One region of the Lysinibacillus sp. FW301-JW8 genome, then DNA from elsewhere that is predicted to be linked to it. Evidence: riboswitches for the same ligand, from Rfam matches in the RefSeq annotation. Region 1 holds a riboswitch; the other holds the start of a gene.
What was found. Region 1 has a riboswitch for FMN ahead of ribE (riboflavin synthase). Riboswitches for the same ligand answer to the same signal wherever they lie in the genome.

Region 1 (3,426 bases):
GTAATTGTTCATTAATCATTGCATCACAATAAATAACATGTACTGTATGTTGCTGCATTGTATACCTTTGAAAAATCACATCAGCAGAGCGTTGAAATAATGCCTTCAAAGTTTGCAAATTTACGATTTGTTCCATTGAATATTCCTCATCTCCTACTGATTCAGCTCCAGATTCGTACATGCATCAATACACTTACACAATATTTTCCCCATGCTTGTTTAAAATATTCAGGTTTTAGGAGGATAAGATACTTTAAATGAATAATTTCAATTAAATAAAATCAAACTATGTTTTAGCCAATCATTCTCTTTAAATTCGCCATTTCAATAGCAGACATTGCAGAATCATAGCCTTTATTACCTGATTTTGTACCAGCACGTTCAATGGCTTGCTCAATATTTTCAGTTGTCACAATGCCAAAAATAACTGGCACATTTGTTGTTAATGATACATTGGCAATTCCTTTTGCTGATTCATTGCATACATAGTCATAATGTGTTGTAGAGCCACGAATCACTGTCCCTAAACCAATAATGGCATCATATTTCTTTGTTTCTGCCAGTTGTTTTGAAATAAATGGAACCTCAAATGCACCAGGAACCCATGCTACATCAATAGAGTCCTCAGCTACACCGTGACGCTTTAAACCATCGAGTGCTCCATCTAATAATTTACTTGTAATAAATTCATTGAATCGACCTACTACGATAGCAATTTTTAAGTCTGTACCAATTAATTGTGCTTCAAATGTTTTACCCATATCTAAATTCTCCTCTTTTAAATTGTAATTTTGTGATTTTGCTGACGATATAACACTAATTCTTCAATTGAAATTATTTTTAGCTGATGATGCGTTGCATAGCTGATCAATTCATCGAAGCGTAGCATTTTGCCATCGTTCCCCATAATTTCACAAATAATGCCTGCGGGAATACTGTGACAAAGCTTTGCTAAATCAGTGGTTGCTTCGGTGTGACCTCTACGCTCTAACACACCATTCTCCTTTGCGATTAGCGGAAATACATGACCAGGTCTACGAAAATCCTCTGCCTTTGCTTGTGGTTCAATCATTTTTTTTATTGTCATTGCTCGTTCGAAGGCGCTAATTCCTGTTGTTGTATCCATATGATCAATGCTAACTGTAAATGCTGTTTGATGATTGTCTGTATTGTTACTTACCATAGGTTGTAAGGCTAATTTTTGTGCGAGCTGCTGTGTAATCGGTGTGCAGATAAGGCCTCTTCCATATGTCGCCATAAAGTTTATCGTTTCAGGCGTCATATGCTCTGCTAAAGCCAGTAAATCTCCTTCATTTTCTCGATCCTCATCGTCTACTACAATAATCATCTTGCCCTGTTTTAAATCCTCTATTGCTTCTTCAATTGTGTGTAGCAATATTGGCACCTCCTTACCATTCATCGTTTAAAATCCGTTTTGTGCTAAAAAATCTCTCGTAATAGCTGGCACTTCCTGATTACGCTTTAGCTGGTGTAAAATGTATTTTCCAACTAAATCCGTTTCAATATTAACGGGAGCACCTATTTTCTTCATACCTAAAAGAGTTTCCTTATACGTGTGTGGTATTAGTGATACTGTGACACTTTTTTGCTCAACATGAAAAAGTGTTAAGCTCGTACCATCAATTGTAATAGAGCCTTTTGGTATACAGTTGTTTATTAATTCCTCGGATAGCTCAATATCAATATAAACTGCGTTTGCTAATGGTCGCTTACGTACTATTTTTCCTACTCCATCAACATGCCCAGATACAAAATGACCACCGAATCGTCCATTCGCAGGCATGGCGCGCTCTAAGTTAACTGGATCTCCTACAGCAAGCTGCTGCAAATTAGTTGCCTTCACCGTTTCTGGCATGACATCCATTGTCAGCTCTCGATCAGTAAAGTTTGTCACTGTTAAACAAACACCATTGACCGCTATACTGTCTCCGAGCTTTACATCCTCCACCATTTTTGCTGAAAGAACCGTTATTTTCATACTTTGCTGATCGATTTGCAAGGTTTTCATTGTACCAATATCCTCAACAATCCCTGTAAACATTTTTCCACCTGCTTTCTTTCTACGCGTTAAAGGCTCTATCCATCGGTTTTGTGATTCTATGCATCAGTTTTTGGGGTCAATCCATCACTTTTCTATTTCTATTCATCACTTTCAGCATTCTATCCCACTAACAAACAAAAACCCCTTCATCGTTTTGAAAGGGGTTTGGGAGTTCATATAAATAAGACGTCAACAAATAAACCTTTTGGATACTCTATTTTTTCCATAGGCTGTCATCTCATCGTTCTTCTCCCATCCAGACTATCACTGTCGGTTTTGGATTTGCACCAAATCAGCTTTCGCTCACGGACTTTGAATTGCTTCATCACCGCCGATTGGGAATTTCACCCTACCCCGAAGAACATTTCGCTATTTAATTTATTCGCTAAATAAAAAAACCTCCCAATCTCAACGACGGGAAGTTAACATAAAAGCATAATCAAATAAACCTTATAAATTCATACGAATTTAAAAAGTTTGCACTTTTACCCTTCTCCCATCCAGACTATCACTGTCGGTTTTGGATTTGCACCAAATCAGCTTTCGCTCACGGACTTTGAATTACTTCATCACCGCCGATTGGGAATTTCACCCTACCCTGAAGGATTTTATTTAGCTTATTCTTTACGATAACACTATTTTATAATATTATCCATACAATTGTTTATAAAAATTGTTCTTTTATCAAGTATGTCTTCATTAAACAGTTCTGCTACATTCAACTCCTCGATTTTCTCACAGCCGATTTGACCTCAAAAATTGTTCTGATTGAAGTTCAATTTCGCCTTGGCGTAATTGTTGCTGTCGCCTCGCTTTCGCATAGAAAATGAATGAAGATAAAATAATTGGAAAAATCACCCTTCATTTGAATTACTTTTGTTTTACAAATTAATCGACTACAACTTTAAAATTACTTACGTTTCCGTCATAATGCCACAATTGACATGCAGTACCTGACCCGTAACAAAAGAAGAATCATCAGAAGCTAAATAAATATAGGTAGGTGCAAGTTCAAATGGTTGCCCAGCTCGTTTCATCGGGGTTTCTAAGCCCATTGTTTTGACATATTCTGCGGAATAGCTAGAGACAATTAGTGGGGTCCAGATCGGTCCAGGGGCAACTGCATTCACTCGTATTCCCTTACTCGCTAATTGCAAGGATAATGATCTAGTGAATGAAACAATCGCTCCTTTTGTAGAAGAATAATCGACAAGTAACGGGGCTCCAGCGTAAGCAGTCACGGAAGCGGTGGAAATAATTGCCTCACCCTGCTTCATATAAGGTAATCCTGCCTTTGTCATATAAAAATGAGGGAAAATATTGGTTTCATAGGTATCATTCAATTGTTCTTTTGAGATATCTAA
Region 2 (3,426 bases), on a different contig from region 1:
AGGTTAGAGAACAGGAGGCGAAACGGCAATGACACATAACCAGTTTGATGATGACCAGCTAGAACATGTATTGAACAATGCCCCTAAGCTTTCTGACCGCCGTTCTAAAGATGAAATATTAAATCGATTATTGGCAGATGCTCGCTTGCAGGATAATGTTCATTTGCAAGAAGCCATCCAGCAGCCATTAGACGAAGAAGTGTCAGCGCAAGAACAACAGCAAAGTATAGAGACAGAAACAACAAAGCGCAAAATCCGTAAATGGCCCATTCTTATGAGTGTTGCTGCTGTTTTCGCATTAACAATAGGTGTAGGCTCTAAGTTTATGAATAATAATGATTCCAAGATAGATCAGGCGACTGCCCCTGACATTGCTCCGTATTCTACTATGCAAGACGGGCCAGCTGCAAAAACTGCTGAAAATTTTGATAATTATCTGGATTCGAGCATTGTTGCAGAACATGCTAAATTTATGTCTCTACGTACCTCTGTGTACGAGGAAGACTTAACGGATGCCGTTGTCTTTCGTATTGGTTTGGCAAGTCGTGATGTAGAAAGCGTACCAATGACGTATATTATTCCCAATGAGCGGGTTGAAGCGGATTTTGGGAAAGAAAAACCTTCTACATTACAAATGTATAAAAAGTATGCACCACAAATTGAAGAGAAAGCAAAAGGCTTTACTAACTACCATCCATATCAAGGTGAATTGAAGGAAAAAGATGATAAGCTGATTCATGTATTACCCGAGAAAAATGATTATGATGTAGCCTCTGCACCCGTAAATGAATATAAGGGAACCTTGCAGGATACATTTTCAGACTCAGAGTATACAGAGGTCGAGTTTGAAAATGCAGATGGCACACCATACGAGTTTTCTCAAGAGGGAGAGCCGAGTAAGGCTATGTCATTAACAGGTCCAAGTCATTTTAATTATTATTTATATAAAGACCAGGATAATGGGGCGGAGTATTTATCTCCCGATTTTCGTCAAACTTTTCCCTCGGTAACAGAAGCGATTACGGTTATGCGCAATAAAAATGATGATGTTTATGTTCCTGTCGTTCCAGAAAATGTGACTTATACTGTACAGGAGGTTGCAGAGGGTGTTGTTGTTACCTTTAATGCTCCTCTTGATTTAACGACAATGGAGCCAGCTCGAGCAACACAATTAATCGAAGCAATGATGCTAACGGCTGCAAGCTTTGATAAACAATTACGCTTAGATAATGTAGTTCAGGAAAGCTGGGAAGGCTTTGATTTAAAAAATTTCTTGCCCAAGCCTGTAGGCGCAAATAAGCAGTATATGGATACGCCATAGCAACTTTACGGCGATAGTTTAAGGAGTATTCTCGTACATCAACTGTGGCGAGAATACTCCTTCTTGTTTCTATGGCGATAAACCAACTAACTGTCCATAAAACATACAAATCTAATAGGATTTTTTAAGCAGAACTATTTACTTTTTCTAAATAATTCATTATAGTAAAGCTGTAGAACAAAAATAAAATATTGATTCATCTTCGGGGCAGGGTGAAAATCCCGACCGGCGGTAATAGAGCTGTAAATCGCTAATGTGAAAGACATTAGCTCGAATGATTTACTAAAGACTCTTCAGCCCGCGACCTGTGCAAAATTTTTTGCATGGCTGACTTGGTGCGATTCCAAGGCCGACAGTTAGAGTCTGGATGGGAGAAGATGGAGGTACGATCGTCATTCGTTATTTTAAATTAGCTTTGAACGAGCGTTTTTTCAACATGGCTTTAAAGCCCGCTCGAAAATTGCTGTTTAATGGCGTTTATTAATCATGCCTATTCTCCCTTATGCCAACAATGCATAAGGGTTTTTTCATGAATAACATTTGATTAGATCGTAACCTTTCTTCTTGCGAGATTGAATCAGCAAAGAGGAGAGAATTTTCAATGAAGAAAAATGTTAAACTTCAATCGTTTATTACGATTGGCATGCTGAGCAGTATTTCGTTTTTATTAATGCTATTTAATTTCCCAATTCCACCATTCCCAGCGTTTTTGGAAGTGGATTTCAGTGATATGCCTGCATTACTAGCAGCCATAACAATGGGACCTGTAGCGGGGATTCTAGTAGAGTTATTTAAAAATGTATTGGATTGGATTTTCTCAGGCACGCCAACAGGAGTACCAGTAGGACATATCGCTAACTTCACGACAGGTATTTTATTTATTTTACCAGTATCCTTTATTTTTAAGCGTTTTAAAAACATTGGTGGTCTTATTGGAGGCTTAGCAGCAGGAACAATCGTTATGGCGGTTGGTATGAGTGTTCTTAACTATGCTGTATTTTTACCAATGTACACGTACTTTTTAGGGATGGAGCCTGTTGTAGGAGATTCATTATATAAAATGATTGTGGCTGGAATCTTGCCATTTAATATTGTTAAAGGTATTTTATTAACTGTTATCATGGCCTTATTATTTACAACTATGCGCAAATGGATAGATCGTCAGCGTAATATGTATTTAACGAAATAAGATTATATGAAACCTCGAGTGTGATTTGATATGCTCGAGGTTTTTTTATGGATTGAACGCTTGAATCAATAGATAGATTTGTCAACGGAACTTAATCTAGTCGAGCCTAGTGTTTTCATGTAGAATAAGAAAGAGTTTAGAAATGCTAGAGGAGTTTGAAGAGATGAGTGAAAAAAAGGCACAATGGTCTAGTAAACTAGGCTTTATTTTAGCATCAGCAGGAGCGGCAATCGGATTAGGGGCGATTTGGAAGCTTCCATATGTTACTGGTCAAAGTGGCGGTGGAGCATTTTTCCTAATCTTTGTTCTATTTACATTGTTAATTGGTTTACCAATGCTATTATCAGAATATATTTTAGGACGTGGCACCCAATCTGAGGCGGTCACTGCATATAAAAAAATTGCACCGACGAAAAGGGGCTGGGCATGGATTGGCCGCATGGGTGTACTGGGTTGTTTTTTATTATTAACTTTTTATAGTGTTGTGGGCGGTTGGATTTTTATTTATAGCGGTCTTGGTGTGGCTGGTACTGTTATTGATCCTGCTAATGATCCTAGTGAGCTATTTGAAAAGATTATTGGTACGCCTTGGATTACATTGCTAGGTTTAGGGTTATTTACGCTAGCGAATGTACTAGTGATATCTCTTGGAGTGCAAAATGGTATAGAAAAGGCTAATAAGTTTATGATGCCATTATTATTTATGATGTTTATAGTACTTGTTGTCCGAGCAGTAACATTAGACGGAGCGATGGAGGGTGTGAAATTTTTCTTATGGCCAGACTTCTCTAATATTACTGGAAGGGCTTTATTAGAAGCTTTAGGCCAATCCTTCTTTGGCTTAGCAGTAGGGTTTTCTTGTCTAGTGACCTACAGCTCTTATTTAAAAAAGGATGTGAGCTTACCTAACTCGGCG

Region 2: linked by a shared signal. The riboswitch ahead of AC3WOM_RS08350 (ECF transporter S component) and the one ahead of ribE (riboflavin synthase) in region 1 are both predicted to bind FMN.

The regions. Positions count from the first base shown of each region.
Region 1 is NZ_JBYTBB010000004.1:87,568-90,993, reverse strand. Features, by position in the region: gene AC3WOM_RS03015 (spore germination protein) at 1-136, opposite strand, end outside; gene ribH (6,7-dimethyl-8-ribityllumazine synthase) at 294-761, opposite strand; gene ribB (3,4-dihydroxy-2-butanone-4-phosphate synthase) at 779-1,396, opposite strand; gene ribE (riboflavin synthase) at 1,424-2,062, opposite strand; FMN riboswitch at 2,303-2,428, opposite strand; FMN riboswitch at 2,547-2,672, opposite strand; partial or broken gene AC3WOM_RS02995 (SDR family oxidoreductase) at 2,977-3,426, opposite strand, start outside.
Region 2 is NZ_JBYTBB010000015.1:12,033-15,458, reverse strand. Features, by position in the region: gene sigX (RNA polymerase sigma factor SigX) at 1-32, shown strand, start outside; gene AC3WOM_RS08355 (RNA polymerase subunit sigma) at 29-1,321, shown strand; FMN riboswitch at 1,516-1,704, shown strand; gene AC3WOM_RS08350 (ECF transporter S component) at 1,923-2,510, shown strand; gene AC3WOM_RS08345 (sodium-dependent transporter) at 2,674-3,426, shown strand, end outside.